4 regions of the Streptomyces sp. NBC_01537 genome follow, and region 4 is predicted to be linked to each of the others. Evidence: riboswitches for the same ligand, from Rfam matches in the RefSeq annotation. Region 4 holds a riboswitch; each other region holds the start of a gene.
What was found. A riboswitch is a leader RNA that binds a small molecule or an ion and turns the genes downstream of it on or off. The one in region 4 is predicted to bind cyclic di-AMP.
Positions count from the first base shown of each region.

Region 1: linked by a shared signal. The riboswitch ahead of OG607_RS17450 (NlpC/P60 family protein) and the one ahead of OG607_RS02140 (transglycosylase family protein) in region 4 are both predicted to bind cyclic di-AMP.
Region 2: linked by a shared signal. The riboswitch ahead of OG607_RS19865 (M23 family metallopeptidase) and the one ahead of OG607_RS02140 (transglycosylase family protein) in region 4 are both predicted to bind cyclic di-AMP.
Region 3: linked by a shared signal. The riboswitch ahead of OG607_RS27965 (transglycosylase family protein) and the one ahead of OG607_RS02140 (transglycosylase family protein) in region 4 are both predicted to bind cyclic di-AMP.

Region 1 is NZ_CP109392.1:3,827,146-3,834,928, forward strand. It holds gene pcrA (DNA helicase PcrA) at 1-1,581, opposite strand, end outside; cyclic di-AMP (ydaO/yuaA leader) riboswitch at 1,756-1,922, shown strand; gene OG607_RS17450 (NlpC/P60 family protein) at 1,932-3,020, shown strand; gene OG607_RS17455 (hypothetical protein) at 3,029-3,382, opposite strand; gene OG607_RS17460 (NlpC/P60 family protein) at 3,718-4,809, shown strand; gene OG607_RS17465 (multicopper oxidase family protein) at 4,962-6,467, shown strand; gene OG607_RS17470 (LAETG motif-containing sortase-dependent surface protein) at 6,562-7,494, opposite strand.
Region 2 is NZ_CP109392.1:4,309,802-4,317,584, reverse strand. It holds gene OG607_RS19890 (hypothetical protein) at 1-151, opposite strand, end outside; gene OG607_RS19885 (hypothetical protein) at 281-607, shown strand; gene OG607_RS19880 (hypothetical protein) at 704-1,114, shown strand; gene OG607_RS19875 (substrate-binding domain-containing protein) at 1,124-3,565, shown strand; gene OG607_RS19870 (extracellular solute-binding protein) at 3,562-4,935, shown strand; cyclic di-AMP (ydaO/yuaA leader) riboswitch at 5,154-5,305, shown strand; gene OG607_RS19865 (M23 family metallopeptidase) at 5,317-6,534, shown strand; gene OG607_RS19860 (hypothetical protein) at 6,613-6,888, opposite strand; gene OG607_RS19855 (DUF6227 family protein) at 7,011-7,739, opposite strand.
Region 3 is NZ_CP109392.1:6,054,186-6,061,968, forward strand. It holds partial or broken gene OG607_RS27925 (HNH endonuclease family protein) at 1-440, shown strand, start outside; gene OG607_RS27930 (excalibur calcium-binding domain-containing protein) at 441-620, shown strand; gene OG607_RS27935 (SurA N-terminal domain-containing protein) at 761-1,387, shown strand; gene OG607_RS27940 (nucleoside triphosphate pyrophosphohydrolase) at 1,433-2,416, shown strand; gene OG607_RS27945 (DUF6479 family protein) at 2,515-2,886, shown strand; gene OG607_RS27950 (endonuclease V) at 2,915-3,625, shown strand; gene OG607_RS27955 (cytochrome P450) at 3,635-4,900, shown strand; gene OG607_RS27960 (transglycosylase family protein) at 5,137-5,967, shown strand; cyclic di-AMP (ydaO/yuaA leader) riboswitch at 6,199-6,360, shown strand; partial or broken gene OG607_RS27965 (transglycosylase family protein) at 6,364-6,714, shown strand; gene eno (phosphopyruvate hydratase) at 6,837-7,783, shown strand, end outside.
Region 4 is NZ_CP109392.1:404,349-412,131, reverse strand. It holds gene OG607_RS02145 (cytochrome P450) at 1-1,121, opposite strand, end outside; cyclic di-AMP (ydaO/yuaA leader) riboswitch at 1,478-1,664, shown strand; gene OG607_RS02140 (transglycosylase family protein) at 1,669-2,835, shown strand; gene OG607_RS02135 (SAM-dependent methyltransferase) at 3,037-3,858, shown strand; gene OG607_RS02130 (putative bifunctional diguanylate cyclase/phosphodiesterase) at 3,855-6,017, shown strand; gene OG607_RS02125 (SpoIIE family protein phosphatase) at 6,111-7,783, shown strand, end outside.

The DNA.
Region 1 (7,783 bases), 3.4 Mb from region 4:
CCGCGCGGCCATGCCGTACGCCTCGTCGACCCGCCGCAGGGCGGCGGCGAAGGAGATCTTCTCCCGCAGCGCCAGCGCGTCGAGCATCGCCTCGGCGCGGTCGCCGATGCCGCGCTTGGGCACGTTCAGGATGCGCCGCAGCGGGACGGTGTCCTCGGGGTTGGCGAGCACCCGCAGGTACGCGAGGACGTCGCGGACCTCCTTGCGCTCGTAGAAGCGGACGCCGCCGACGACCTTGTAGGGCAGGCCGACGCGGATGAAGATCTCCTCGAAGACCCGGGACTGGGCGTTGGTGCGGTAGAAGACCGCGACATCACCGGGCCGGGCGTCGCCCGCGTCCGTCAGCCGGTCGATCTCCTCGGCGATGTACTGCGCCTCGTCGTGCTCCTGGTCAGCGACGTAGCCGGTGATGACGGGGCCGTCCCCGGCCTCGGTCCACAGGTTCTTGGGCCGCCGCGACGCGTTCCGCTCGATGACGGCGTTCGCGGCCGTCAGGATCGTCTGCGTGGAGCGGTAGTTCTGCTCCAGCAGGATCGTGCGGGCCTGTGGATAGTCCTCCTCGAACTGGAGGATGTTGCGGATGGTGGCGCCGCGGAAGGCGTAGATGGACTGGTCCGCGTCACCGACCACGCACAGCTCGGCGGGGTGGTCCTCGGGCCCGCCCGGCCCGACCAGCTCGCGCACCAGGGTGTACTGGGCGTGGTTGGTGTCCTGGTACTCGTCGACGAGGACGTGCCGGAAGCGCCGCCGGTAGTGCTCGGCCACGTCCGGGAAGGCCTGGAGCAGGTTGACGGTGGTCATGATGATGTCGTCGAAGTCCAGCGCGTTGGCCTCGCGCAGCCGCGACTGGTAGAGGACGTACGCCTCGGCGAGCTTCTTCTCGAAGGGGTTCTCCGCCTGGGCGACGAAGGTCTCCTCGTCGACCAGCTCGTTCTTGAGGTTGGAGACCTTGGCGCTGAAGGACTTCGGCGGGTACTGCTTCGGGTCCAGGTCCAGATCCCGGCAGACCAGGGCCATCAGCCGCTTGGAGTCGGCGCCGTCGTAGATCGAGAAGCTGGAGGTGAAGCCGAGCCGCTTGCTCTCCCGGCGCAGGATCCGTACGCAGGCGCTGTGGAAGGTCAGCACCCACATCGCGTTCGCGCGGGGGCCGATCAGCTGCTCGACGCGCTCCTTCATCTCGCCGGCGGCCTTGTTGGTGAAGGTGATCGCCAGGATCTCGCCCGGGTGCACATGCCGGGTCGCCAGCAGGTGCGCGATCCGGTGCGTCAGGACGCGGGTCTTGCCGGAGCCGGCGCCCGCGACGATGAGCAGCGGCCCGCCCGCGTGCTCGACGGCGGCACGCTGCTGCTCGTTCAGCCCGTCGAGCAGCGCGGCGGCGTCGATGACCGGCCGGTGGGCGCCGTCCCGGTAGTACGCGTCCCGGTCCACGGGCGCGTCGAAACGGCCCCCGAACAGGTCGTCCGGGATCCGCTCCGGGGCGTGGTCCCCCGCATGGTCCCCGGCGTGGTCCTCGGGCGGCGGAGGGGGGCCGTCGGAAGGCTCGAAGTCGGCCAGGAAGCTGTCGTCAAAGAGGCTGCTCATCGCCTCCCGAGTCTAGGCCGTGGGACTGACAGCCCCTGCCCGAACCTGTGCGTACATTAAAAGTCACGAATTGGTTTCGGGACAAACCGAACATCAGTCTTCCCAAGCGCCACTTCCGTTGATTACGGTTCCGCATCAGGCGGCCCGCCCTCCCGGCGGCGACCGTGCCGTCACGGGCCGCCTCCGCTGAGTCCGGCGCGAGCCGGAGCCGGGGACCCACGCACGACGACCTTGGGGTGAATCGGTCCGCACGTCCGTCAGACACGGGCGCCACGACCGTAGGGCGACTTCCGAAGCCCGAACCCGACAGCTAACCCGGTAAGCGGTCGACGGAAGAAGGAGCGGCCGCCTTGGCGACGCACCGCAAGCCCCGTACCGGCATACTCACCGCCCCCGGCCCCAGAGCGGCCGTGGGGCTCACGACCGCCGCACTGGCGACGGTCACCCTCTTCGGCGAGAGCGCGAGCGCGGCCCCGTCCGCCGGCAGCACCACGGCCTCCATCAAGCAGGTGCAGGCCCGGGTGAACAAGCTGTACGAGCAGGCCGAGGTCGCCACCGAGAAGTACAACGCCGCCAAGGACAAGGCCGACAAGCAGCGCACCACCGCCGACCAGCTGCTGGACGAGGTCGCCCGCAAGACCGCCAAGCTCAACGCCACCCGCGACACCCTGGGCGAGTACGCCGCCGCCCAGTACCGCAGCGGCGGCCTGGACACCACCACGACGTACCTGCTGGCCAACGACCCGCAGCAGCTCCTGGACAACGCCCACGTGATGGACCGGATGTCCGGCCGCACCGAGGCCGCCCTGGAGACCTTCCGTACGCAGACGATCGAGATCGCCCAGGAGCGCGCCAAGGCCGTCGAGAGCCTGACGAAGCTGGACGACGCCCAGCAGGAGCTCAACAAGGAGAAGAAGGCGGTCCAGCAGAAGCTGACCACCGCGCAGAAGCTCCTCAACACCCTCACCGCCAAGGAGAAGGCCCGGCTCGCGGCCATCCAGAAGGCGGCGGACGCCGCGGCCGCGGCGAAGGCCTCTGCCAGTAGCAGCTCGTCCTCCTCGTCGAGCTCGTCCAGCTCGACGACCACCAGCACCAAGGCCGCCAAGGCCATCGCCTTCGCCCGCGCCCAGCTCGGCAAGCCGTACGTCTACGGCGCCACCGGCCCGAACTCCTACGACTGCTCAGGCCTCACCCAGGCCTCCTGGGCAGCCGCCGGCGTCTCCATCCCCCGCGTGGCCGCCGCCCAGTACAGCTACGGCACCAAGATCAGCGCCTCCGAGCTCCAGCCGGGCGACCTGGTCTTCTTCTACTCCGGCATCAGCCACGTCGGCCTCTACATCGGCGGCGGCCAGATGATCCACGCCCCGCACACGGGCACCGTCGTCAAGATCGCCCCGATCAGCGAGATGCCCATTGCGGGCTACGCCCGCATGGCGTAACCCAGGCCCTACGTCCACAGCACCGCGATGAAGATGTTGGCGACGGTCAAGGCACCCACCGTGCCGAAGACCGCCGCCGGCTGGCGCTCCTCGTCGCGCTTGACGTAGACGAGGCCGAGGATCACCACCAGGACGGCCAGCTTCACACCGATCTTGATGTTGTTGACCGGCTGGTCGTCCGCCTGGTTCAGGCCGACCAGCAGGGCGCCCGTCACGAGCATCGTCAGCGCGCCGTGCAGCATGGCGGGCACGAAGCGGGCTTCGCCGCGCCCCATGGCCTTCATCTGGGTGAGGAAGCCGCCGAGCAGCGCGGCGATGCCGATGATGTGCAGGCCGACGACGAAGTGAATGAGTACGTCCATACCGACGGACCCTAGCGACGGCCGTAGCAGCCCCTCGCACTGAGGTAGGCCTCATCCGCCGCATCGGTCACAGGCGTACGGAAAACGGCCGGGTCACCCGGGGGCGAACGGTCATTCCCGGTCACGCCGAGGCCGAATCGGAGCACTACCGCTCTGTGCGGCGCATCCGGGTGATGGCCGGTTTAGCGTCCTCCCCCAGGTGGCCGATCCCCACGGCCGGCGAGTCAGCGCCGGCCCGGCCGCCCCCGCCGAAGATCCGGCGGCGGTCCGCTCCCCGTGCGGCCGCCGTCGGATCGCGGTCACGGCGGCCGGGGCGAGGAAGGGAGCAGCCGTCCGTGGCGTCGCACGCAAGGCCCAAGCAGCGCTCGTCCACCGGTTCCGCCGCAGCCCGGACGGCAGCGACGATCGCGATCGCGGGAGCCGCCTCCGCGACCATGTTCACCGAGGCTTCCAGCGCCGAGCCCCGGCTCACCCCGGCGCAGGCACAGGCCAGGGTGGACCGGCTGTACGAGGAGGCGGAGACCGCCACCGAGGCGTACAACGGGGCGCAGGAGAGGGCGGACACGGCCCGCGCCGCCATCGAGCACCTGCAGGACGAGCAGGCCCGCAAGACCGGCCGGGTCAACGCCACCCGGGACCGGCTCGGCACCATCGCCGCCGCCCAGTACCGCTCGGGCGGCATCGACCCCACCGTGCAGCTGGCGCTGGACTCCACCCCCGCCGAGTACCTGGAGCGGGCCCAGTTCATCGACCAGCTCGGCAACCGCGCCTCCGCCGCCCTGCGCACGCTCGCCGCCCAGCGGCGCGAGCTCACCCAGGTACGCCACGAGGCCGACGCCGAGCTGGCCACCCTGCGCGGCGCCCAGGACGAGCTGCGCACCCACAAGCGCACGGTGGAGGACAAGCTCAAGGCCGCCCAGCAGATCCTGGACCGCCTCACCGCCGCCGAACGCGCCGCCGTCGGGGCCTCCACCTCGCCCCTCACCTCCCGCGCCGCCCGCGGCGTCTCCGGAGGCGGCCGTACGGCCCTGTCCGGGAGCGGGAGCTCCACCGCCGACGGGGACGTCCCTGCGCCGTCCGCCCGCGCCGCCCAGGCCGTCTCCTTCGCCTACGGCGCGCTCGGGCTGCCGTACGTCTGGGGTGCCACCGGCCCCTCCTCGTACGACTGTTCCGGCCTCACCCAGGCCGCCTGGCGCTCCGCCGGGGTCTCGCTCCCCCGGACCACGTACACCCAGATCAACGCCGGCACCCGGGTCAGCAGGTCCCAACTCCAGCCCGGTGACCTGGTGTTCTTCTACTCCGGCATCAGCCACGTCGGCCTCTACATCGGCAACGGCCAGATGATCCACGCACCGCACCCGGGGGCGCCGGTGCGCATCGCGCCGATCGACGAGATGCCGTTCGCGGGCGCGGCCCGCCCGGCGTAACAGCCCGTAACGCCCGTCAACGCCCGGCGTAGGGCAAACACTCCCAGCGGAAGTGAATCTGAAGGGAACTCACAGCAAAGGAGCCGTTATCTCAGACGTTGTTCGCCTGAATGACAGCTTCTTCCTTGATCGCCAGACCACGCTCCTGCCCCATGAGCCACTCCACTTCATCCACGTCACGCAAAAAAGGCATCCACCGTCGTCGCTTCCTCGGCGGATTAGCAGGTGCCGGAGCCGCGCTCGCCGCGACCACCACCGCCCTGTCGCTCATCTCGCAGACCGACTCGAAGAACAAGGCCTCGGCGGCGTCGGCGACCACCTCCACCAGCGGCACCCTCGTCATACCCTCGCTGCTCAGCGCCACCACCTCGGACAGCACGGACGTCTACACGCTGACCATGGACACCGGCACCACCGAGATCCTGAGCGGCGTCAGCAGCAGCACAGCCGGGTTCAACGGGACCTTCCTCGGCCCCACCATCAAGGTGACCAACGGCGACACCGTCCAGATGGACGTCACCAACAACCTCGGCGCGGACACCACCGTCCACTGGCACGGCGCCCATGTCCCCGCCAAGGTCGACGGCGGACCGCAGGTCGCCTTCGCCGACGGCGAGACCTGGAGCCCCAGCTTCACGATCAACCAGGAAGCCGCCACCCTCTGGTACCACCCGCACGCGCTGGGCACCACGGCCGAGCAGGTCTCCATGGGCCTGGCCGGGATGCTCATCGTCGACGACGACTCCACCACCTCGGCCGCCCTCCCCAGCGACTACGGGGTGGACGACATCCCGCTGATCTTCCAGTGCGTGGCAATGGACGACGAGGGCGTCATCAAGTACAACCTGGCCGGCTACCAGGAGCAGGACCTCAACTACCCGCTCCTCGTCAACGGCGTCAACGTCAGCGACACCACCCTCACCTTCACCGCCTCCACCACCCGGGTGCGGTTCCGGCTGCTCAACGCCTCCCTGTCCGACATCATCACCATCCAGAGAAGCGACGGCGAGACCCTCACCCAGATCGCCACCGAGCAGGGCTACCTCACCGAGGCCACCGAGGTCGACACGATCCGCCTCGTCGCCGGCTCCCGCGCCGAGATCGTCATGGACCTCTCCGCCGCGGCCGCCCTGGAGGCCGTCATCACCACCGGCTGGGTCAGCGGCGGCAGCGGCACCTACGAGTTCCTGTCCATCACCGCCGAGGGCACCGACACCCCGGACGACCTTCCCAGCACCCTCAACACCATCAGCCGCTACGACACGACCGACTTCACCGCCCGCACGATCACCCTCAACAACAACGGCGCCACCATGACGATCAACGGCTCGGCCGGGACCAGCATGGACAGCATGGCGATGATCTCCACCACAGTGGGCGCCCAGGAGATCTGGACCATCACCAACGCCTCGCAGCTGGAGCACTCATTCCATCTGCACGACGTGGCGTTCCAGGTCATCTCCATCAACGGCGAGGATCCGACCGGCGTGAACCTCGGCTGGAAGGACACGGTCGAGATCATCGGTGCCGCCACGGTCAAGATCGCCATGGAGTTCACCGACTACTCGGACGACACGTACATGTACATGCTCCACTGCCACCTCGCCCAGCACGAGGACGAGGGCATGATGGCCGGCCTCATGGTCACCGCGAGCTAGACGGACAGACGCACCGACGTACAGCGGAAAAAAGAAAGCGAAGGGGCCGCCCGCAATGCGGCCCCTTCGCCCGTTTTTCAGCCTACCCAGATATTCAGACCGACTTGCGGCGGCGTACGACGAACATCGCGCCGCCACCGAACGCGACGGCCGCCCCGCCCGCGAGCGCGATGTACGGCAGCGCCGAGGACGAACCCGTGTCGGCCAGGCTGCCGATCTCGGTGTCGCCCGCCGGCTTGGGGTGCGCCGAGCCGCCGGTCTGCGGCTCGGCGTCGCCGCCATCGCCCGCGTCCGAACCGGCGGCGAGGATGTCGAAGGAGTAGAAGTCGTCGCCGCCCGAGTAGACGCAGTCACCGTTGCTGTCGGCGTAGCTGCCGATGCTGAGGGCGACTCCGCTGCCCGCCGGGGCGGTCTTGTCCACGCTCAGGCGGATCTTGAGCGAGAACGAATCGTGGGCCTTGAGGTCGGTGAAGCCGACGTAGCCTGCCGTTTCGTCGTCCTCGTCCAGCGAGATGTCGTGCCAGGCACCGCTGGCGGGGTCCTGCCACTGCAGGGCCAGGTGGTCGGTGGAGAGACCGGACGACCGGCCGTCGACGGCGAGGGCGAAGACGCCCAGGTCGACGCGCGAGAAGTCGGTGTCGGAGTCGTTGCCGACTTCGAGCGTGAAGCCGTGCCAGCCGCTGCCCGCCACGATCTTCGAGGGCAGGCCGCTGAGCGCGGTGGTGAGGTTGTCGTCGACCGTCTCATCGTCACCCGAGTAGTCGCAGGCGGGGCGGTCGGTCGGCGCGGCGGAGCCGGTCGCCGAAGGGGACGAGCTGTCCGACGCGGAGGCGGAGGCAGAGGCGGACGCCGAGTCGGAGGCGGACGCGGACGCCGACGCGGATTCCGTCGCCGACTCCGTCGCGGTGGCCGTAGCCGATGACGTCGTCTCCGCGTCGTCCGCGTGCGCGGCAGCCGCGCTGAGCAGTGCCGCCGGCACAAGGGCGGCGGTCGCGGCGGTGACCGCGAGGGTACGACGAAGATTCATGACAGGTAGACCATCGCAGCGGTCGACCAGTTGTACGAGGACCGAAGGTGATGCGAATCCGTGATCTATTCGGTTCGCCCGATCGTGGGTCGTATGTCCGCGAACGCCCCATGAATGAGTAATCTGTCTCTCGCAGAGCGGCCGATCCCGGGCGTCCCCGGAACCGACCGCCTCTTTGAGTCGTGACCGGGCCGCTGTCCCCTGCTGCCCGGCCACATTCACCGAAGCGAGGTCCCACGGCGCACCCCTTGATTCCACTCGGCGGGGTACGCCTCATCGCTCCGGCTGC
Region 2 (7,783 bases), 3.9 Mb from region 4:
GGCCTGCGGTGGCCTCGACCGGCTCTGGTGACTCCAGCCGTACCGGTTGTGGGGCGTGGGTCTCGTCGGGGATCACGGCGGCCTCGGCCGTGACCGTCTCGTCGTCGATTTCTTCCGCGAATCCGGTCGCGAGGGGCTTTCCAAGCTTCATCGCAGCCTCCTTCGGGCTCTTCCGGAATGATGACTCAGCTCGCGGGCCCGCACCAGAGCACCCCCAATGAGCACAGACCTGAGCACGCGTACTCAGGCGCCCCGGCGGCTGCCCGGCCAACCTGTTGCCATGACTGAGATCGACGAACCCCACTCCACGCCGGCCCAGACCGTTGCCGCGGTCCTGGCCTGGGGCGTGGCGATCCTCGCGCTGGGCTTCTTCGCGTTCTGGGCCGTGTTCGTCATCTGGTACGTACGGGCCGCCGAGTCCAGGTGGGATCTGTGGCCCGCCCTCTACGGGCTGGGCCCGCTCGCGGCCTCGGTCGCGGTCTGCCTGGTGGTCCGGGCCACCCCGAGGGTGCGGGGTCTGAGCAAGGCCGGCCGGCTGGCGGTGCTCGGGGCGTGCGCGGCGGCGGCGCCGGTGGCACTGGCGGTGGCTTTCCGGGGGGCGGTGTGAAGAGGTGGTGACCCAGAGGCAAATGACGACACGTCAGCGTAAGCTGGTGATGACGGGACGCCACGTCGACGGGACGACGGGGGAGGCGGCACGCGCATGTCCACGGACAGCACGGACAGCACGCACAACACGAACAGGCCGATGGAGCCGATCACGGTGACGCTCGCCGGGGCCGAGGACCCGGCGGAGGATCTGCGCCGCCTGGAGTTGTGGCTCCGGATGGACGAGGACCTCGCCCCGCTCCTGGCGCACCGCGAGCGCCCGGCCGGCGAGACGATGGGCATCGGCTACGACCTGATGGTCCAGGTCCTCCAGGAGACGCTGCAGGTCACCGCGCTGACCCTGCTGCGCTGCGTGTACGACCACCTCCACACCCGCCCGGCCGACGACCTGGAGGTCACCGTCCAGGTGCAGGACGTGCGGGTGGTCCTGACCGGCCGGGACACCCTCACCCGTGGCGAACTGGAGGCGATGGCGGCCCGGGTCCGCCAGGCCATCGAGGAGTAGGGGCGCCCCATGGCCTACGAGCCGTTCGCGTCCCGCTCCCGGGCGGTGCTGATCGGCGTGGCGAAGTACGAGCACGCCGGGGACTTCGCCAACATCCCCTCCGCCTACGCCAACACCACCGCCCTGCGGGCCGCCCTCACCTCCGACGCCCTCGGCCGCTTCATCCCGCGCACCGTGGAGACCCTCGCGGAGCCCTGCACCCGCGACCGGGCCCTGGAAGCCATCCGTACGAGCGTGGCCCAGGCCCAGGACCTCCTCCTCTGCTACTTCACCGGCCACGGCCACCTCGACCTGACCGGCGACCGCCCCGAGCTCTACCTCATGACCCGCGAGTCCACCAAGACCGACGCCCGCCTCGACGGCATCCCGTACACCGCCCTGCTCCAGCTCCTCGCGGGCTCCCGCGCCGAGCGCGTCGTCCTCGTCCTCGACTGCTGCTTCGCGGGCAACGCGGGCCTCGTCCCGCTCCCCGACCGGCCCTTCTCCCTCCTCACCTCCTCCCGGGTCGGCTCCCGCATCCACAAGGGCGACGGCATCGACCCGACCCCCTTCACCGCCGCCCTCGTCCGCGTACTGAGCGAGGGCACCCACACCCACGACCCGGTCACCGTGAGCACCCTGGGCATCCGCCTCGGCGAACTCGCCGCCGAACAGCCGCCGTTGCCCGACGCCGACTACGACCCCTGGCAGCCCACCGAGCGCTCCAGCGCAGCCGCCGGCGACACCGTCCTGTCCCAGGCCCGCCGGCCCAGGCCCACGCCCGCCTGGCAGCGCGCCCTGGACCGCGTACGCCGCCGGCTGCGCCGCCTCGCCGGGTACTCCGCCTTCGCCTGGACCTGGACCGCCGGCCCCGGCCAGCCGCTGTGGCACCGGGTCACCGGCGGCTGCCTAGCCCTCGCCCTCCTCACGGGCGGCGTCACCGGCTACGCCATCGCCAACCGCCCGGCGCCGCTGTGCCCCGCCCCGCTGGAGCTGCGCGTGCTGTCCTCCCCGGAGACCAGGGCCGCGCTCGCCTCCGTACTGGACGCCTTCCAGGACAGCACCGAGGCCACCATCCCGCTCACCGCGGACGGCGCCCGCCCGCAGGGCTGCGGCCAGATCAACACCACGGTCTACGCGGCCCCGACGGACAAGGCGATCGCCGCCTTCCGCGACTCGGCCGCGTGGGCGGAGCCGGAGCACGCCTGCGCGGCCGACGACACGGCCTGCCGCAGCCCGCTCGTCGACGTCGGCGCCCACCCCGACATCTGGATCCCGGAGTCCACGGCCGCGTACACCCGGGTCCGCGACGCCACCGAGCGCCCCGAGAGCGCCCTCGCCCTCGGCACCCCGCACACCCTCGCCCGTTCCCCGGCCGTCGTCGCGGCGACCGAGGACCTGCCCGGCGTCTCCCGCAGCGGCAGCACCCTCGCCCAACTGGTCACCTCCGCCCGCGCCAAGGGCATGACCGTACGCAGCGCAGACCCCCGCTCCTCCGACGCGGCCCAGGCCGCGCTCCTGCACCTGCCAGTGACCGGCTCCCTGGGCTCCGGCGCCGCCGACGACCGCGAACTGGCCTGCCAGGCCCGCGCCGGCCTCATCGACTCCCCGCCCCAGCGCCTCGCCCTGCTCACCGCCGAGTCCACCGTCGCCGCCGCCGTCACCCCCGGCCTCGACTCCCGCCCGCCCTGCCTCGGCAACCAGACCGACCCCTACGCCGTCTACTACCCACGCGACGTCCCCCCGCTCGACCTCACCTACATCCCCGTCACCTGGGAAACCGGCCGCTCCGACCTCCCCGACCGCTCCGCCGCCGTCCAGCGCCTCCTGTCCTGGCTCACCTCCCCCGCCGGCCGGCACCACCTCGCCGCCGAGGGCTTCCGCCCGGCGTCCACCCCCCTCGGCGCCCCTCTGGCCACCTACCGCTTCTACGCCCACCCCGCCCTGGCCACGGGCGCCGCCGTCCCGCTGCGCCGCCTCACCGGCCTCCTCCAGTCCTACGCCGCCTCCGGCGAAGCCCCGCGCCGCATCCTCTTCGCCATCGACCTCTCCACCTCCGCCTACTCCCGCGGCACCATCGACTCCCTCGTCACCCGGGCGGCGAACTCCCTCGGCAGCACGGACCGTTATGCCATCAGCGCGGTCCCCGGCGGCACCGTCCTCCCGCTGGGCACCCATTCCGCCGGGGAGCGCGACACCGCCCTCAGCCGTCTCAAGCCGGTCGGCCGCGACGCCCCGATCGCCTCCACCGTGCAGAGCGTCCCCAGCGGCTACTCCCTCCTCGTCCTCATCACGGACGACGAGGACAGCCCCCGCGCCGCGCAGCCGAGAGCGCCGGTCCCGGTGGTCGTGGTGTCCCTGGAGGACTTCGGCTGCGCGCTGGCCTTCAACAAGGCGGTGACGGCACACGGGGGTGCGTGCGTCGACACGTCGCAGGATCTGGCCGACGCCCTGGTGGAGGCGCTGAGATGAGCCCGCGGTCAGCCCTCATTGCCGCCCTGCTTGCCCTGCTCGCCCTGACGGCGGCCTGCGCCACCACGACGGCCCAGCCACCGGGGCCGTCCCCCGACACCTCCCGCCCCCTCCTCGTCGCGAGCGGCGCCGACCTCACCACCCCCGGCAGCCCCGCCGGCACCGGCGTACGCCGCACCCTCATCGACGAATGGAACCGGCTCCACCCCACCCGCCCGGCCCGGATCGTCGAGCTTCCCAACGCCACCGACGACCAGCGCAGCGAACTCATCGGCGCCCTCCAGTCCGGCAGCGCCACCTACGACGTCGTCAACCTCGACGTCACCTGGATTCCCGAGTTCGCCGACAGCGGCCTCATCCGCCCGCTCCCCGCGTCTGCCCTGCCCGACGACGACTTCCTCCCCCAGGCGGCGGCCGCCGGCCGCCGCAACGGCCGCACTTACGCCGTCCCCTTCAACACCGACGTCGGCCTCCTCTACTACCGCACCGACGACCTCCTCAAGTCCGGCACCCGCCCCTCCGACCTGGCCGCCTACCACTCCGTCGGCGACCTGCTCGCCGCCGTCCGCCCGCTCTCCCACAACACGTACACAACCCAGCTCGCCGCCTACGAGGGCCTCACCGTCAACACCCTCGAAGCCTTCTGGACCGCCGACGTGAACCTCGTCGACGGCGAGGGCCGCTACACCGGCACCGAGGACGACCTCCGCAAGGGCCTGGACGAGCTCAACCGCCTCACCACCGCCAACTACCTCAACCCCGCCTCCCTCGAAGCCGACGAATCCGTCTCCCTCGCCCAGTTCACCCAGGGGGCCAGCGTCCTGATGCGCAGCTGGCCGTACGCGTACAACCGCCTCGACGCCGCCCTCGACCCCTCCTCCCCGCTCACCCGCTTCGGCGTCGCCCGCCTCCCCGGCGTGGCGGCCCTCGGCGGCCAGAGCCTGGGCGTCTCGGCGACCAGCACCCGCCCGGACGACGCCGCCGAGCTGATCCGCTTCCTCACCAGCCGCTCAAGCCAACGCGAGCTCCTCCAGGCGGGCTTCGCGCCCGCCCGCCGCTCCGCGTACGGCGTCGAGGACTCCGCCTGCACCCCCGCCAACCCGGCCGCCTGGTACTACGACCGCCCGGTCCGCAAGGGCTCCGAGCCGTCCGCCTCCCCATCCCACGAGGGGGAGCGCCCCGGCTACACCACCCTCCTGTGGTGCGCCCTGCGCGAGGCCCGCGCTCGACCCGCTACCGCCCACTACGTCACCTTCACCCGACTTGTCCAACGTGAGGTACATCGCATGCTCGCCACCCACGACCCGGGAGTCGACGCGACCGCGCACCGACTCCAGGAACGGCTGGCCAGAGCGCTGGGCGGTCGCTGAATCGTCACGGCGGGTGACCGTGCGTAAGCCCCCCATAACATCTGACGCATACTCACATCTCCCTCCGGTCACAGCAGTCGCAAACCTTTGCCCCCATACACCCGTTCCATCCGCATAGATTCCTGCTGTGAACTCCCTGAACGGGCTTGGAATTCACCCGCGCCTCTATTAACGTTCGATAACGCAGCGCGGTCGTCCCGCCGTCGAACAGACAGCACCGCGCGGCATTGCCGAATCCCGTCCGCGGGAACCGGGGAACCACCACTTGGGGTGAATCAGGGGCAGCCTCGCGGCAACGAGGCGGCCTCCGTAGGAGACCTTCCTGCTCCGAACCCGTCAGCTAACCCGGTAGGCGAGAAGGAAGGAAAGGACAACGCACGCGTGGCGTCGAACAACCCTGCCCTAATACCCGGGGCCCAGCAGCACCAGGACCAGCAGCACCAGTACGTCGAATGGGACACCGCCGAGTGGAACATGGCGGCCGGCTGGACGCCCCCCGCGACCGAACAGGCCGCACCCACCAAGAACGCCGTCGACGGTTGGGACACCGCCGAGTGGAACATGTCAGCCGGCTGGGCCGAGCTGCGCGAGGCGGCCGCGGCCGCCGGGCTGATGGCCGACGAACTGGCCGCGGAAGCAGCCGCCAAGGACGAGGCCCCCGAGCCCCACGAGCAGGCCGAGTCGTACCAAGCGCCGTACGAGCCGGGCGAGCCGTCCGAGACGCCGTACGAGACCTGGAACCCCACCCGTGAGTCGACCGCCCCTCCGCGCGGCCGCCACAAGGTCGCCAAGCCGGGCCTGTTCGGCCGCCGCCGCGGGTCCGCCGTCTTCGGTGTCGCGGCGGTCGCCGCCCTCGGCGTCGGCAGCGGCGTGGCTACGGCGGAGGGCCACAACCCGCTCGCCGTCTCACTGCCGGACCTGCCCGACGTGTCGAGCGTCCCCGGCATCGGAGCGCTGGTGAGCGCCGACGAGACGCCGGCCGCCGACCCGGCCGACAACCTCGGCATCGACGCGGGCGAAGCCCTGCGCACCCGCATCCTCGACCAGGCCTCCGCACAGAAGTACGCCGCCGACAACGCGGCCGCCGTCGCGGAAGCCAAGTCCGTCGCCGCCGAGAAGGTCCGCGCCCAGGCCGCCGCCCACAAGGCCGCCGCCGCTGCCGCCAAGAAGAAGGCCGAGGCCGCCCGCCTCGCCGTCCTGGCCAAGCAGTACGTCAAGCCGGTCGCGTCCTACACCCTCACCGCCGGCTTCGGCGAGTCCAGCTCCCTGTGGTCGTCCACCCACACCGGCCAGGACTTCGCCGCCCCCACAGGCACCCCCGTCAAGGCCATTCACGGCGGCACCATCACCTCCGCCGGCTGGGCCGGCTCGTACGGCTACCGCATCATCCTCACCCTCGACGACGGCACCGAGCTGTGGTTCTGCCACCTCTCCTCGATGACCGTCACCTCGGGCAAGGTCTCCACCGGCGACACCATCGGCCGCGTCGGCTCCACCGGCAACACCACCGGCCCCCACCTCCACCTCGAGGTCCGCCCCGGCGGCGGCGACCCCATCGACCCGCTGCCGTGGCTGCGCGCCAAGGGCCTGCAGGTCTGAGCCCCGAGAAGCCCCGAAGGCCCTGCTGACACCCCCGACAGCAGGGCCTTCGGTTTGGGGGCCTCCGGGGGCCGAGGGCTACACCACGTAGTTGTAAACCGGCGAGATCCTCCGCTGCTCGGCCGGCTGCTGGATCCCGACCTGCTGGGTCAGCGGCAGAACGACCTCCAGGAACGCCTTCAGGTCGGCCTCCGTCTCCCACAGATCCACGATCCGCAGCCCGTCGTCCCCCGCTATCGCCACATGCGAGATCGCGCCCGGCGGCTTGCCGTCGCCGACCCCGGCCAGCTTGCGTACCTCCTCGTACTGCAGAGCGGTCGCACCCGGGAACTCGATCTCCACCAGGATCGCCATTAGGCGGCCTCCGTTCGCACATCTACGTACGTATTTACACCCCTACGTACCAATCTGCGCGAGCCCGGCCCCTCCCGCAATGGGAGCCACCGGGCGTGCGGAAGCACCCCGCCATGCCTGCGTCAGCCCTGTAACCCCTCAAGCCGCCCGTCGGCCGTGTCGCACGCGACCCGCTCGTCCTCGTAGACCTCGCACACCGGCCGCCCCTCGGGATTGATCGTGTGCTCGATCTCCCACAGGCTGACCTCCTCACCGGTCGCCAGCAGGAACGCGTGCTCGTACAGCGTCCAGCCCACCACCCGCCCGCAGGCGCGCAGATGCCGCCCGGTGACGTACGCGATGTCGTGGCCGATCGCCGACAGCAGTAACCGCCGCATCCGCTCCCCGGGCGCGTCCTGGTTCTCCGCCCGCCGCAGCACCCGCCACGCGTGGTCCGCCGAGTGCTCCTCCGTGTACTGCCGGGGGCACTGCGGCAGCTCCAGCGCCGCCAGCTCGGGCAGCCGGGCCAGCCACTCCGCCGCCTCCGCCTCCAGCTCCTCCGGGCTCGGGTCGCCGAAGCGCGCGTCGATCAGATACTGCGCCGCCGCCAGCGACACCTGGTCCTCGTACACCTCGTGCCGGCGGTCGTCGCCCGGCCCGGTGTTGTGCTCGATCTCCCACAGGACGAGAGAACTCCCGTCCTGCAGGAGGTAGTTGTGGCGCAGCGTCCGGCGGCTCAGCTTCCTCGGCGGGCCCTTTCGCTGCCGGAACGAGGCGAGTTCGGTGTGGGCCATCAGCGCGGTGGTCAGCCGCTCCAGCACCTCGTCGCCGATCTCGAACCCATTCCCGGCCCGCGCCAGCAACTCCTCCACACCCACCCCCTCCCCGCCTACCGGCCGCCCCGGCCCAGAGCCCG
Region 3 (7,783 bases), 5.6 Mb from region 4:
AGCGGGACATGACCGCCGAGAAGTTCAAGGCGGTCCAGGGCGGCGACTGCGTGGTGACGTCGGGGACGCTGGCGGATCCGTACACCGGGAAGACGATCAAGTTCACGCGCGGGAAGAGCACGGTGGACATAGACCATGTGGTCGCGCTGTCGGACGCCTGGCAGAAGGGCGCGGCGAAGTGGACGAAGGACAAGCGGGAGCAGCTCGCGAACGACCCGCTGAATCTCCTCGCCGTGGACTACTCGTCGAACCGGATCAAGGGTGACGCGGACGCGGCGACGTGGCTGCCGTCGAACAAGGGCTTCAGGTGTGCGTACGTGGCCCGGCAGGTGGCGGTGAAGAAGAAGTACGGGGTGTGGGTGACGGCGGCGGAGAAGGCCGCCATGGTGAAGGTGCTGAACACCTGCCCGGCGGAGGCGCTGCCGGATTCCGGCAAGCCGGTGGCCTCGACCGGTGGGGCCGTCGCGGAGACGTCGGCTCCGGCGGCGACGGCGTCGGCGACGCACTACGCGAACTGCGACGCCGTGCGCAAAGCGGGCGCCGCGCCGCTGCACAAGGGTGATCCCGGGTACTCCAGCGCGCTCGACAGGGACGGGGACGGAGTAGCCTGCGCGAGCTGAGGGGCGGAGGCGACGGCCGAGGCGATACCTCACGGCTGCATTCTCGTTTGTACGAGTGCTGGTTTCGCGGCGCGCGAATCAATATCCTCGATCATCGCCAGGTTCGTGCACCGTCGCTCGATCCCTTGCCGGGAGGCAGAATGTTCCGCCGCAGGACTGCGCTCTCCTTCACCGCCGCCGCCGTGCTGGCCGCGACCCCACTGCTGACCTCGTGCGGCACGCCGCATGCCGGGGCGGCGGCGGTGGTCGGCGGGCAGCGGATCACTGTGACGGCGGTGCAGGCGAAGGTCGACGCGGTGCGGGCCGCGCAGGAGAAGTCGCCACAGGCGGCCCAGCTGATCCAGGCGAGCAGCGATCTGCAGCGCAATACGGTGCACAGCCTCGTCCAGGCCAGGGTCGTCGACCAGGCGGCGAAGAACGCCGGGGTGTCGGTGACCCCGCGCGAGGTGCAGCAGGCCAGGGCGGCGGCGGAGAAGCAGGCCGGCGGCAGGGCGAACCTGGAGGCACAGGTGCTGCAGACGTACGCGATGGTGCCGGCGGACATCGACGAGAGCATCCGTACCGACCTGACGATGCAGAAGGTCGCCAAGTACTACGGCGCCGACCTGCAGACGGCGGCCGGGCAGGCCGTCGTGGTCAAGGTGCTCCAGCAGACCTCCGACAAGCTCGGGGTCGACGTCAACCCGCGCTACGGGACCTGGAACACCAAGAAGCTGACCCTCGACGCCGCCACGGACCCGTGGCTGAAGACGGTCACCACCGCGTAGGGCGGCCCGGTCAGGGCTGTCACAGGGGCGAGGTACTTTCGTCGGGTGGACGCGAACCCGACGAATGACGCCCCCGTGGCCCCCGGGCGGCTGTTGCTGCTCACCACCACCCACCGGGTGGCCCCCGGCCTGCTCTCCTGGCAGGCCTGGGAGGCCCTGCGCGGCGCGGACGCCGTCATCTGCCCCGACGGCCGGCACCCGCAGCTTCCCTATCTGCGGGAAGCCGGTGTCGTGGTCGAGCAGGCCTCGCCGAGCGGCCGCGAGCTGGTCGAGCGCACGGCCGGCGGCCGCACCGTGGTCTACCTGGCGGGCGGCGAGGGCGACCCGGCCGTCACCGACGAGCTGGCCCGCCTCGGCGGCTCCGGGCGCGTCGCGATGCCGGACCTGGAGCTGCTGCCGGGGTCGTACGACCTGCCGGGGGCGCGGCTGCTCGACCTGGTGCAGGTCATGGACCGGATCCGGGTGGAGTGCCCGTGGAGCAGCCGGCAGACGAGCGAGGAGCTGGCCAAGTACGGGGTCGAGGAGGTCTACGAACTCGTCGAGGCGATCGAGGAGGGCGACCGCGACGCGCTGCGGGAAGAGCTCGGCGATGTGCTGCTTCAAGTGATCTTCCACGCCCGGATCGCGGAGGATGACGAGGAGGCGCCCTTCTCCATCGACGACGTCGCGGGCGGCATCGTCGGCAAGCTCATCCACCGGCATCCCCATGTCTTCGGCGACGCGGTCGCCGAGACGCCCGAGGATGTCCAGGCGCACTGGCAGCGTACGAAGGCGATAGAGAAGCGGCGGGACTCCGTCACTGAGGGGATCCCCCTCGGCCAGCCCGCGCTCGCGCTCGCCGCGAAGCTCGCCGGGCGAGCCCGGGCTGCGGGCCTCGACGTCCCGGTTCCGTCCGCCGATGACGTGGGCGAGCGGCTGCTCGCCCTCGCGGTCGCGGCCGAGGCCGCCGGCCTGGATCCGGAGTCCGCGCTCCGGGAAGCGGCCCGCCGCTACCGGGACGCGATCCGCGAGGCGGAAGCCTCCGGCTGACCCAGGGGGCTCCGCCCCCTGGACCCCCGAACGCCCTGCGGGCAGCCGGCCGCCCGCAAGGGATGTTGCTGGGGCCCGCACGGGGGTACAAATAGGGCATGAGTGCACTGGAGCAGGTTCACCTGGCCATACCGCACGATTACATCGTCGGCATCGTGCCACTGGTGGTGGGATTTTTCCTGGTCGGGATACTGGTCGGCGCCGTGGCCGTGGGCTTCTGGGCCCGGGACAAGGAGCTGCCGCCGGAGCAGAAGCCGCAGCTCCGGGCAGGGGCGTGGCACAAGCGCGAAGAGCTGGGGAAGGAAACGACGCCGGATCACGGACCGGGGCATCAGGACGGGGAGCGGCACGGGCTCACCGAGGCCCGGGAGGTGGACGAGTGGGAGCCGACGCCGGACGGGTCGCGACGGCTGCCGCATTCCATGAAGGGCTTCGGCAACTGGGGCTCGCACTCGGCGCGCCCGTCGTAGCCCTTAGGCGCTGGCCTAGCCTTGCCCCATGCGTATAGAGGTACCCCACGCGTGGCCGGCGGACGAGGCCGAGGCGGTGGCCCTGCAGAACAGGCTGAGAAACGCGGCCGACCATGCCGGTCCGGGACCGCAGCAACCGCGTCTGGTCGCGGGCCTGGACGTGGCCTACCGGGGCGGCAATGGGGCGGTGGGCGACGAGGTCGCGGCGGCCGTGGTGGTGGTGGACGCCGGGACGCTGGCGCCGGTCGAGGAGGCGACAGCCGTCGGGCGGGCGACGTTCCCGTATGTGTCCGGGCTGTTCGCCTTCCGGGAGCTGCCGGTGCTGATCGAGGCCCTGAGGAAGCTCCGTACGACCCCTGACCTGCTGCTCTGCGACGGTCAGGGCCTGGCCCACACCCGCCGCTTCGGACTGGCCTGCCACCTCGGGGTGATCACGGGCATCTCGACGGCAGGGGTGGCCAAGACCCCGTACCCGGCGGCCTACCAGGCCGGACACCTCGGCCGCGCCCGTGGCTCGTACGCGGACCTCAAGGGCGGCAGGGACGGCATGACGACCCTCGGCCGGGCGCTGCGCACACAGGACGGTGTGAAGCCGGTGTACGTATCGACCGGCCATCGGATCAACCTGGACACGGCCTGCCGCCACGTCCTCGCGCTGGCCCCGAAGTACCGGCTGCCGGAGACGACCAGGCTGGCCGACCGCCTGAGTCGTGACGCCCTCGCTCTCGCCCTCGGCTAACGTCATCAGGTGCATGAGAAAGCTGTGACCGCCGCCCCGGAAACCCCGCAGGCCCCGGAACTGTTCACCTGGGAGTTCGCCACCGACCCCTACCCCGCGTACGGGTGGCTGCGCGAGCACTCGCCCGTGCACCGCACCACCCTCCCCAGCGGGGTCGAGGCGTGGCTGGTCACCCGCTACGCGGACGCGAGGCAGGCGCTCGCGGACGCCCGGCTCAGCAAGAACCCGGTTCACCACAGCGAACGCGCCCATGCGAAGGGCAAAGTGGGGATCCCGGGTGAGCGCAGCGCCGACCTCATGACGCATCTGCTGAACATCGACCCGCCGGACCACACGCGGCTGCGCCGACTGGTGTCGAAGGCGTTCACGCCGCGCCGGGTCGCGGAGTTCGCGCCGCGCGTGCAGGAACTGACCGATCGCCTCATCGACGGGTTCGCCAAAACCGGTGAGGCGGATCTCATCCATGAGTTCGCGTTCCCGCTGCCGATCTACGCGATCTGCGATCTGCTCGGCGTCCCGGCGGAGGACCAGGACGACTTCCGGGACTGGGCCGGGATGATGATCCGGCATGGCGGCGGGCCGCGCGGCGGGGTGGCCCGGGCGGTGAAGAAGATGCGGGCGTATCTGCTGGAGCTGATCCACCGCAAGCGGGCGGATCCCGGCGACGACCTGATCTCCGGCCTGATCAAGGCCAGCGACCATGGCGAGCACCTCACCGAGAACGAGGCGGCGGCGATGGCCTTCATCCTGCTGTTCGCCGGATTCGAGACCACCGTCAACCTCATCGGCAACGGCATGTACACGCTGCTCCGGCACCCCGAGCAGCGCGCCGCCCTCCAACTGGCCCTGGCCGAGGGGGACACCGCGCTGCTCGCGACCGCCGTCGAGGAACTGCTGCGCTACGACGGCCCGGTGGAGCTGGCGACCTGGCGCTTCGCGACCGAGCCGCTGACGATCGGCGGCCGGGCGATCGCGACCGGCGACCCGGTCCTGGTCGTCCTGGCCGCCGCCGACCGTGATCCGGCCCGCTTCGAGAGCCCGGACGCCCTGGATCTCACCCGCCGCGACAACCAGCACCTCGGTTACGGACACGGCATCCACTACTGCCTCGGCGCGCCGCTGGCCCGCCTTGAGGCCCAAGCCGCGCTTGCGACGCTACTGACCCGATTGCCCGATTTGGCACTGGCCGTCGAACCGTCCGAGCTGCGCTGGCGGGGCGGTCTGATCATGCGTGGACTGCGAACTCTTCCCGTCGGTTTTGCTCCTGAGCGGTAACCACAGCTTGAGCAGCGGTGATACGGAAACTGACACTGCGTCAATACCGTGATCTCGGCGTGATCTCCGATACATCGACTTGTGATGCCATGGCCAACGCGACTACGTTCGGCCGTCGTCGCAATCTTCGTAACTCCGAGAAAGGCGATCGCATGCTGAAGTCCGGGAACGGCCGTCACCGCAGACCGCGCCAGGCGCCCACCGCAATGGTGGCTGTCGCGGCGACCGGGGCAGGGATGGCACTCCCACTCTTCGCTGCGAGCGGCGCGCAGGCCGCCGATTCCACCGCCACCGACACCGCCAAGGTGAGCACGACGGTCTGGAACGCCGTCGCGCTGTGCGAGAGCGGCGGCATATGGAGCTCCAACACCGGCAACGGCTTCTACGGCGGACTGCAGATCGTCCAGGAGTCCTGGGACAACTACGGCGGCGACGACTACGCGGAGCGCCCGGACCTCGCCAGCCAGAACGAGCAGATAGCCGTCGCCGAGACGATGCTCGACGAGCTCGGTCCGGACGCGTGGCCGACCTGCGCCGACAGCTCCGGCCTGACGGCCGCGCTCGGACTGGATGACGTCACCGACGAGCCGTCGGACACCGCAACCGACACCGGCACCGACACCTCCACCGACGACGCGACCGACGGGACCACGGACTCCACCGCCGACGACACCGCTTCCCCGAGCCCGTCGTCCACCGAGTCCAGCGAGTCCGCATCGCCTTCCACCTCGGCGTCCTCCTCCGCTCCGGCCAGGAGCCAGGGCCGGCACGCCAAGCCGGACGGGACGGAGACCTCCGCTTCGTCCGCCGCAACAGGCGCGACCCAGCAGGTGGCTCAGGCGAGAGCGGCCTGGGGTGAGCTCACCCGCACCACCGTGACGACCAAGTCGGCGACCTCCACCGCGGACGCCAAGCGCTACCGCGTCGAAGCGGGCGACACGCTGTGCGACATCGCCGCCGAGGAGAACGTGGCCGGCGGATGGCGCGCGCTGTACGAGGCCAACAAGGCGGTCATCGGTGACGATCCGAGTGTGATCCGCTCCGGACAGTATCTGACGGTGGGCTAGCCCCTGTGACAAGCCTCTCCCGGGGCTTTGGTTCCACAGTGTCCGTTCAGCACCCTTTCACCCACTCTCACCTGGAATTCTGTGAAATTCCCGGGTGGGAAAAGGTCGTTGAGTGCCGATCTTGGGGGGATTGTCCCGACGGCCCCGGTCTGTTTACGGTCGTCATCGCTCGCCGCCGCGGGCCCCGCCGGTCAGTACGCCGAATCCTGCCGCCGACCGACGGGAACAGTCGACGCGAAAGCGCCGTAGGCAGGAGCGGGGGACCCAAAGGTTCGCCGCCATGCGCATGACGCGCATGGCTAGGGGTTAAGCAGCGCTGCGCATGCGGCGTTGCCGGGCACTCATCCGGCCCGAACCCGACAGCTGACCTCGCAGGCGTCGGTGAGGAACCAAGCAATGCTTCGTCGTGTCTCCAACGCCTCCAAGTCCGTCCGTCTCGCCGTTCTCGGCGCCATCGCCACCACCGCCGTCGCGGTGCCGCTGATGACCGCCACGACCGCCTCGGCCGCCACCACCTCCGCGTGGAACCGGGTCGCGATGTGCGAGTCCACCGGCAACTGGAGCATCAACACGGGCAACGGCTTCTACGGTGGCCTGCAGTTCACCAAGTCCACCTGGGCCGCCTTCGGCGGCACCAAGTACGCCGCCCGCGCCGACCTGGCCACCAAGTCCCAGCAGATAGCGATCGCCGAGAAGGTCCTGGCCGTCCAGGGCAAGGGCGCCTGGCCCGTGTGCGGCAAGAACCTCTGATCCCGATCCCCCGGGTCTCCCGGACCGGGCGCGCTCATCCCTTGAGCGTGCCCGGTCCGCGCTTTTCGCGTCGGTTAGGCTCAGCACGAAAAAGAAGAGACATCCAGAAGGAGACTCACGTGCCGTCCATCGACGTCGTCGTAGCCCGGGAAATCCTCGACTCGCGAGGCAACCCCACCGTCGAGGTCGAGGTCGGCCTCGACGACGGCAGCACCGGTCGTGCCGCCGTTCCGTCCGGCGCCTCCACGGGCGCCTTCGAGGCCCTCGAGCTCCGCGACGGTGACAAGAGCCGTTACCTCGGCAAGGGCGTGGAGAAGGCCGTCCTCGCCGTCATCGAGCAGATCGGCCCGGAGCTGGTCGGCTACGACGCCACCGAGCAGCGCCTCATCGACCAGGCCATGTTCGACCTGGACGCCACCCCCGACAAGTCCTCCCTCGGCGCCAACGCCATCCTCGGCGTCTCGCTGGCCGTGGCCCACGCCGCGTCGGAGGCCTCCGACCTGCCGCTGTTCCGCTACCTCGGTGGTCCGAACGCGCACGTCCTGCCCGTCCCGATGATGAACATCCTCAACGGTGGCTCCCACGCCGACTCCAACGTCGACATCCAGGAGTTCATGATCGCCCCGATCGGCGCGGAGTCCTTCTCCGAGGCCCTGCGCTGGGGCGCCGAGGTCTACCACACCCTCAAGGCGGTCCTGAAGGAGCGCGGCCTGTCCACCGGCCTGGGCGACGAGGGCGGCTTCGCCCCCAACCTCGACTCCAACCGCGCCGCTCTCGACCTCATCGTCGAGGCCATCAAGAAGGCCGGCTACACCCCCGGCCAGGACATCGCGCTCGCGCTCGACGTCGCCGCCTCCGAGTTCTACAAGGACGGCTCCTACGAGTTCGAGGGCAAGGCCCTCTCGGCCGCCGAGCTCACCGCGTACTACGCCGAGCTCGTCGCCGCGTACCCGCTGGTCTCCATCGAGGACCCGCTCTTCGAGGACGACTGGGACGGCTGGAAGACCCTCACCGAGCAGCTCGGCGACAAGGTCCAGATCGTCGGCGACGACCTCTTCGTCACCAA
Region 4 (7,783 bases):
GGCAGTGCGATCTCCGCCTCCAGCCGGGCCAGCGGCGCGCCGAGGCAGAAGTGCACGCCGTGGCCGAAGGCCAGGTGCTCCTTGCCGGGCCGGGTGACGTCGAAGCTGTCGGCGTCCTCGCCGTGTCGTCGCGGGTCGCGCCCGGCGGCGGCGTACGAGGCGAGGATCGGGTCGCCCCTGGCGATCGTGACCCCGCCCGCCTCGATGTCCTCCACCGCGTAGCGCAGCGGCAGGTGGGCCAGCGGTGCCTCGGTGCGCAGGGTCTCCTCGATGACGTCGCCCCAGGTGACCCGGCCGGAGCGGACCAGCTCCAGCTGTGCGGGGTGGGTGAGCAGGGCGTGGACGGCGTTGTCGATGAGATTGACGGTGGTCTCGTGCCCGGCGGCGATGATCAGCAGCATGGTGTCGAGCAGCTCGGACTCGCTCAGCGCGGAGCCGTCCGCCCCGTCTTCGGTGTCGCGCGCGGCGATCAGCGCGCTGGTCATGTCGTCGCCGGGCTCGGCCCGCCGCAGGGCCGCCAGCTCGTTGAGGATCGCGTACATCCGGTGGTAGTTCGCCAGTGACTCCTCGGGGGTGATCGAGGTGTCGAAGCCCCGGTCCACGCAGGTGCGCAGGCCCGGGCGCAGGTTCTCCGGGACGCCCATCAGCTCGCTGATCACCTGGATCGGGATCGGATAGGCGTATCCGGCCCGCAGGTCGGCCGGCTGTCCGTCGGGGGTGGCGGCCAGCTCGTCCAGGAGCCCGCCCGCGATCGCCTCGATCCGGGGCCGCAGGGCGGCGGTACGGCGGGCGGTGAAAGCCGGGGCGACCAGCCTGCGCAGCCTGCGGTGGCTGCTGCCGTAGGCGGTGAGCATGCTGGTGACCGCGACCCAGACGAACAGCGGCCAGTCCTGCGGGATCTCGCCCTTGATAAAGGCCGGCCAGTGCTGCCGGGCGTCCTTGGAGACGCGGGGGTCGGTCAGCAACTGCTTGAGTTCCTCCTGGCCGGTCACCGACCAGGCTTGGATCGCGCCGGGCAGTTCGACGCGGGTGACGGGGCCACGTTCCCGTAAACGGCTGCCTTCCGCGTGAATGTCGGTTCCGGCGGGGTCGAGAATCAGCGGAGGTTGCGAAATCGTCATGCACAAAACATGCACCGCGGAGCCGCTTTCCATGCGGCATCGGAGCAGTTAGGGACAAATCGCCCATGCGTGACGGGCGTCACTGGTGAAATACCGTGCGGAGTTCCGCTGTCACCGTGCGTCCATTTCGAGCCCGCCGGGTGACTCCATAAAACGGACAAGTTACGGACAGTCAGTGTTTTGTGTACGCAGAGCGGACACGTCTCACCGAAAGTCATCGAATTCTCATCCCCAGTTGCGGCTTTCTTGATCCTATGTTTGAGCGCCTTGCTCATGCGCGACACCGTCGTTTAGCTTCACAGTCCCGCAGGTCAAATACCCGCGGGATTCTGTCGGGCGGAACGCCTAATCCTGCCGCCGTCCGAGAGCCGGAACCTTTAGCACTTACGGCAGGAGCGGGGGACCCAGGTAATCGCCGTTCCATGAGGTCATGGCACGGCTAGGGGTTAAGTCGCTGCGCACCGACGGTAATTCGGTGTGCCCGCGGCCGGGCATCTCCAGCCCGAACCCGACAGCTTACCTCGCAGGCGTCGGAGAGGAATTCTGCATGCCCGCAAAGGGAAAGCACCGTCGCGTCCGTTCAAGCCGTCTCACCCGATTCGGCGTCGCCGCCGGCACGACCGGTGCGGCCATCGCGCTGCCGATGGTCGGCGCCACCGGCGCCCACGCGGCCTCTGTGAGCACCTGGGACAAGGTCGCCGCGTGCGAGAGCACCAATAACTGGAGTATCAACACGGGCAATGGCTTCTACGGCGGCCTGCAGTTCACGCAGAGCACCTGGGCCGAGTTCGGCGGCCTGAAGTACGCGGCACGCGCCGACCTCGCCACCAAGGCGCAGCAGATCGCCATCGCCGAGAAGGTCCTGGCCGTCCAGGGCCCGGGCGCCTGGCCCGTGTGCGGCCCCAAGGCCGGTCTGACCAAGGCCATGGCCGACACGTCGGGTTCCGCGGCCGCCGCCACGAAGACCACCACCACGACCACCGCGAAGAGCACGCCGAAGGCCACCACCAAGACCTCGTCGTCCGCGGCCTCTTCCTCGAAGAGCACGGGTGCGACCTACAAGGTGGTCAGCGGTGACACCCTCGCCGGGATCGCCGACGACCACGACGTCACCGGTGGCTGGCAGAAGCTGTACGCCGCCAACAAGAGCGTCATCGGCGGCAACCCGAACCTGATCTACCCGAACCAGGTGCTGACCCTCGGTCAGAAGGCCGCGGCGCAGAAGAAGGCGGCCTCCTCGGCCGCGAAGTCCTCCACCTCGACGACTTCGACCACGAAGTCCTCCGCCTCCGCCCAGAGCACCTCCTCCGGCTACACTCGTCCGGTCGACGGCGCCGTCCTGGGCACCGCCTACCACACCGCCGGCTCCATGTGGGCCAGCGGTTACCACACCGGCCAGGACTTCGTCGTCGGCACCGGCACCAAGGTCAAGGCCGTCGCCAACGCCACCGTCGTCTCCGCAGGCTGGGGCGGCGCGTACGGCAACCAGGTCGTCATCAAGCTCGCCGACGGCAAGTACGCGCAGTACGCGCACCTGTCCGTGATCTCGGTCTCGGCCGGCCAGAGCGTGTCCGTGGGCCAGCAGCTCGGTCTGTCGGGCGCGACCGGCAACGTCACCGGCCCGCACCTGCACTTCGAGATCCGCACCACCCCGAACTACGGCTCGGACATCGACCCGCTGGCGTACCTGCGCGCCCACGGCGTCAGCATCTGACACAAGCTGACCTGAGCCGATCTCAGAACGGCAGTCCCAAGGCAAGTGCCTGTCACCGCGGCGGCGGAGACAGGCACTTGCCTTTGTCCTGTGACCGAAACGGACCTCATATTTCCGGTTGTTGTTCCTTCTCGAACTGGCGATCAGTAGCCTCATCACATCAACTGCCGCCGTACGCCTGACGAGCTGGAGACACAGATGGTGGAGCGTCCCGCCTGGGCCCCGCAAGGCATCGACATCTCGGTGCCGAGCGTGTCCCGCATCTACGACTACTACCTGGGCGGTTCGCACAACTTCGAGGTCGACCGCGAGGCGGGGCGGCAGGCGATAGAGGTCTTTCCGGGACTGCCGAAAATCATGCAGGCCAACCGGGCGTTCATGCGCCGCGCCGTCAGATACGCGGTGGACCAGGGCGTCACCCAGTTCCTCGACATCGGCTCCGGCATTCCCACCTTCGGCAACGTCCACGAGGTCGCGCAGGCCGCCAGCCCCGGCGCCCATGTCGTCTACGTCGACCACGACCCGGTCGCCGTCGCGCACAGCCGGGCGGTCCTTGGGGGCAACGGCAGCGCCGACATCCTCGCCGCCGATCTGCGCAAGCCCCGCGACATCCTCGGCAGTGAGCCGGTGGGCCGCCTGCTCGACCTCGGCCGGCCGGTGGCCCTGCTGCTCATCGCCGTACTGCACTTCCTGGAGGACGCCGACGAGCCGCGCAAGGCAGTCGCCGAACTGCGCGACGCGCTGGCCCCCGGCAGCCTGCTGATCCTCACCCACGCCTCCGTCGACGGCGGCCCCCGCCGGCCGGAGCAGGGCGACCGGGTGGAGGGCGTCTACCGCAACATCGGCTCACCGCTGATCATGCGCTCGCGGGCCGAGGTGGAACGGTTCTTCGACGGCTTCGAGATGGTCGACCCGGGACTGGGCCCGATGCCGCTGTGGCGCCCGGACCCCGCGGACGGCGGCGACGAGGAAGCCGATCCTGCCATCTACACCGGTTTCGCGGGCGTCGGGCGCAAGGCGTGAGAGCCGGACAGGCCGACGACGGAGCCGACGGCCTCCGCCGCTTCGCGGCCATCTGGAGCCGCGCGATCTACCCGGCCACCGCCACCTCGATGACCCGCGCGGAGTTCGAGCAGTACCTGGTCCCGCTCGCCCAGGACCTCAGTGACGCGCTGCGGGCCCGCCCCTTCGACCCCAGACCCGCCGTCGGGGTCGGAGCCGCGCTGGTCGCCGCGCACTGCACCGACCCCGAGGCGCTGCCCCGGATCCTCGGCGTCATCGACGCGTACCTGCTGCTCTACTGCCCGCCGGGCGACACCGTCCCCACCGACGAGGCCCGCGCCCACTGCGCCCGCCTCCAGCACTGGACGGCCGCCGGCTTCGCGAGCGCCCTGCGCGAGCGCACCCTCTTCGAGCAGGAGGCCATCTCCCGCGCGGCCATGGCCGCCCGCACCGAGGCCGAGCAGGCGCTGTACGAGAGCGAGGCCCGCTTCCGGGCGGTCTTCGAGGGAGCCTCGATCGGCATCGGCATCGCCGACATGGACGGCAACATACTTGAGGTCAACGACGCCCTCACCCAGATGTTCGGCGGGCTGGAGCAGACCGTGCGCAGCCGCAACGTCAACGAATGGGTCCACCCCGACGACGGTCCCGGCACCTGGGAGATGCAGGGCCGGGTGGCCCGCGGCGAACTCGACCACTACAGCATCGAGAAGCCCTATCTGCGCCCCGACGGCACGGTGCTGTGGACCAACCTCACGGTCTCGCTGCTGCGCGACGCCGCCGGTGCCCCGCGGTACATGCTGGCCCTGATAGAGGACATCACCGAGCAGCGCCTGCTGCGCGAACGGCTGCGCTACGAGGCCACCCACGACGCGCTCACCGGCCTCGCCAACCGCACCCTGTTCTTCGAGCGCCTGGAGGAGGCCCTCGACCCCGCCGACGGGAGCGGCTCCGGCGCCGTCCGGCTCGGCCTGTGCTATCTCGACCTCGACGGCTTCAAGGACGTCAACGACAGCCTCGGCCACGCCACCGGCGACCTGCTGCTGGTGGCCGTCGCGGAACGGCTGCAGGCCTGCGTCACCTCGCCCGGTCAGCTGGTGGCCCGGATCGGCGGCGACGAGTTCGTCGCGCTGATCGTCGACCCGGCGGACCGCAACGAGGTCGCCGCACTGGCGGAGCTCATCCACACCGCGCTAGCCGAGCCGATCAGCGTCGACGGCCGGGATCTGTCCGTACGCTGCAGCATCGGCATCGTCGAGGGCCCGGCCGGCGCGCTCGGCCCGGCCGAGGTGCTGCGCAGCGCCGACATCACCATGTACCGCGCCAAGGCCGCCGGCGGAAACCGCTCCGCGCTGGCCGACCCGGACGCCGACGCCCGCGCCATCACCCGGCACGGGCTCACCAACCGGCTGCCGACCGCCCTGGAGCGCGGCGAGTTCTTCGTCGAGTACCAGCCCCTGGTCCGGCTCTCCGACGGCAGCGTACGAGGCGCCGAGGCCCTGGTCCGATGGCACCACCCGGTGCACGGCAGGCTCGGCCCGGACCGCTTCATCCCGCTGGCCGAGAGCACCGGCCTGATCGTGCCGCTGGGCCGCTGGGTGCTGGCCCAGGCCGCCCAGCAGGCCCACGACTGGCAGCTGCTGCACGCCGACGGCCCCCCGCTGCGGGTCAACGTCAACCTCTCGCCCTCCCAGCTGCACCATCCCGCCCTGGTCCGCGAGACCGTGGCGGCACTGGCCGAGGCCGGGCTCGAACCCTCCGCCATCTGCCTGGAGATCACCGAGAGCGCCCTGATCGGCGCCGACGAGGAACTGCTGCGCCCGCTGCGGCAGTTCGCCGAACTCGGCATGGACATCGCGCTGGACGACTTCGGCACCGGCTACTCCAACCTCGCCTCGCTGCGCCAACTCCCCATCACCACCCTGAAGCTGGACCGCTCCTTCACCCTCGGCATGCAGCACCAGCCGGTCGACCCCGTCGACGTCAAGATCGTCGACGGCATCGTCCAGCTCGCCCACACCCTCGGCCTGTCCGTCACCGTCGAGGGCGTCGAGACCGGGCTCCAGGCCGAGCACCTGCGCGTCCTCGGCTGCGACACCGCCCAGGGCTGGTACTACGCCCGCCCCGGCCCGCCCGACCGGCTGCACGCGCTGTCCCTGGTCGACGCGGGCAGCGCCTGAGCGGCCGTCGGCCGACTGGTTCGTCCCGAAGTTCCCCATTCCTCCGGTTCCGGCCGTGCCGAACGGGAAGGATGGGGAACAGGGTGAACGCCAATGAACAACCGCAACGACGCGACCGGCGGCGTCCCGCCGGACGACCTCGTCGACGAGGCGCGCACGGCCCGCGTCACCGTCGACGACGACGGCACGGTCACCGGCTGGAGCGAGGGGGCCCGGCTCCTGCTGGGCCACCGGGCCGAGGACGTGGTCGGCCTCCCGGCCGCCGCGCTCCTCGCCGGGACATCGACCGAAACCGGGATCGGGGACGTACGCAGCGCCCTCGCCGGCCTCCAGCGCTGGAACGGCACCGTGGGGCTGCTGCACCGCGACGGCCGCCGCCTTCAGGTCCGCCTCCTGGCCCACCACCACATCGGGGACGGCGACGGTGACGGCGGCACCGGCGAGTGGCTGCTGCTGTCGCCGCTCGACGGCGCCGACCCCCGCCCCGGGGACGAGGACCTGGCCCGCCTGGCCTTCGTCCAGTCCCCGTGCTGCGCCATGGCCCTGTACGACACCGGCCTGCGGCTGCGGCGGGCCAACCAGGGCATGGAGCGCGCCATGGCCCTGACCGAGGACGACATGCGCGGCCTGCGGGTCTCCGAGATCGTGGACCACCCCCACAGCGTCCGGACCGAGCGCGCCATGGCCGGCGTGCTCGCCGACGGCGAGCCCCGCTACGTCGAGAACCAGCGGCGCAGGCCCGGCGACAGCGGCGAACGAGCCTGGAACGTCTTCCTTGGCCCGCTCAGGGACCCCGACGGCGCCCTGCGCGGCGTATGCCTGTCCGCCCACGACATGACCGAGCAGTACTGGGCCAGGAAACGACTCCAGCTGCTCAACGACGCCGGGCTGCGCATCGGGACCGCCCTGGACGTCGAGCGGACCGCGCAGGAGGTCGTCGAGGTCGTCGTGCCCACCCTGGCCGACTACGCCAGCGTCGACCTGCTGGAGAGCGTCTACCGGGGCGCGGAACCCAACCTCGGGACGCAGCCGGAATCGGTGCTGCTGCGCAGGCTCGCCCACCACTCGGTGTACGAGGGCACCCCCGAGGCGACGGTCGCCGTGGCCAGTGTCGCGGCCCGCCCGCCCCACTCCCCGCCCGCCGTCGCCCTGGCCACCGGCCGGCCCGTCGTGCAGCGGCTCGACGACCCGGCCGTGCAGAGCTGGATCTCCTCCGAGATCGTCGGCGGGCGGCAGCGGGTCGAGGGATTCGGGACGCACTCGGTGATGGCCGTGCCGATGCGGGCCCGCGGCACCCTGCTCGGCGTACTCGTCCTCGCCCGGCACCGCAGTCCCGAGCCCTTCGGGCAGGACGACATCGTGCTCGCCTCGGAGATCGCCGCCCGGGCCGCCCTGTGCATCGACAACGCCTGCCGCTACACCCGCGAGCGGGCCACCGCCCTGACCCTCCAGCGCAGCCTGCTCCCGCAGGGCACGCCCCGGCAGATGGCCGTCGAGGTGGCCTCCCGCTACCTTCCGGCCGGTTCGGCCGCCGGCGTCGGCGGAGACTGGTTCGACGTGATCGCGCTGTCCGGTGCCCGGGTCGGCCTGGTCGCCGGGGACATCGTCGGCCACGGCATCCAGGCCGCCGCCGCCATGGGCCGGCTGCGCACCGCCGTGCGCACCCTGGCCGACGTCGACCTGCCGCCCGACGAGCTGCTCACCCACCTCGACGACCTGGTCGCCAAGGCCGCCACCGAGGAGGAGGACGGGGACGGGACCGTCGC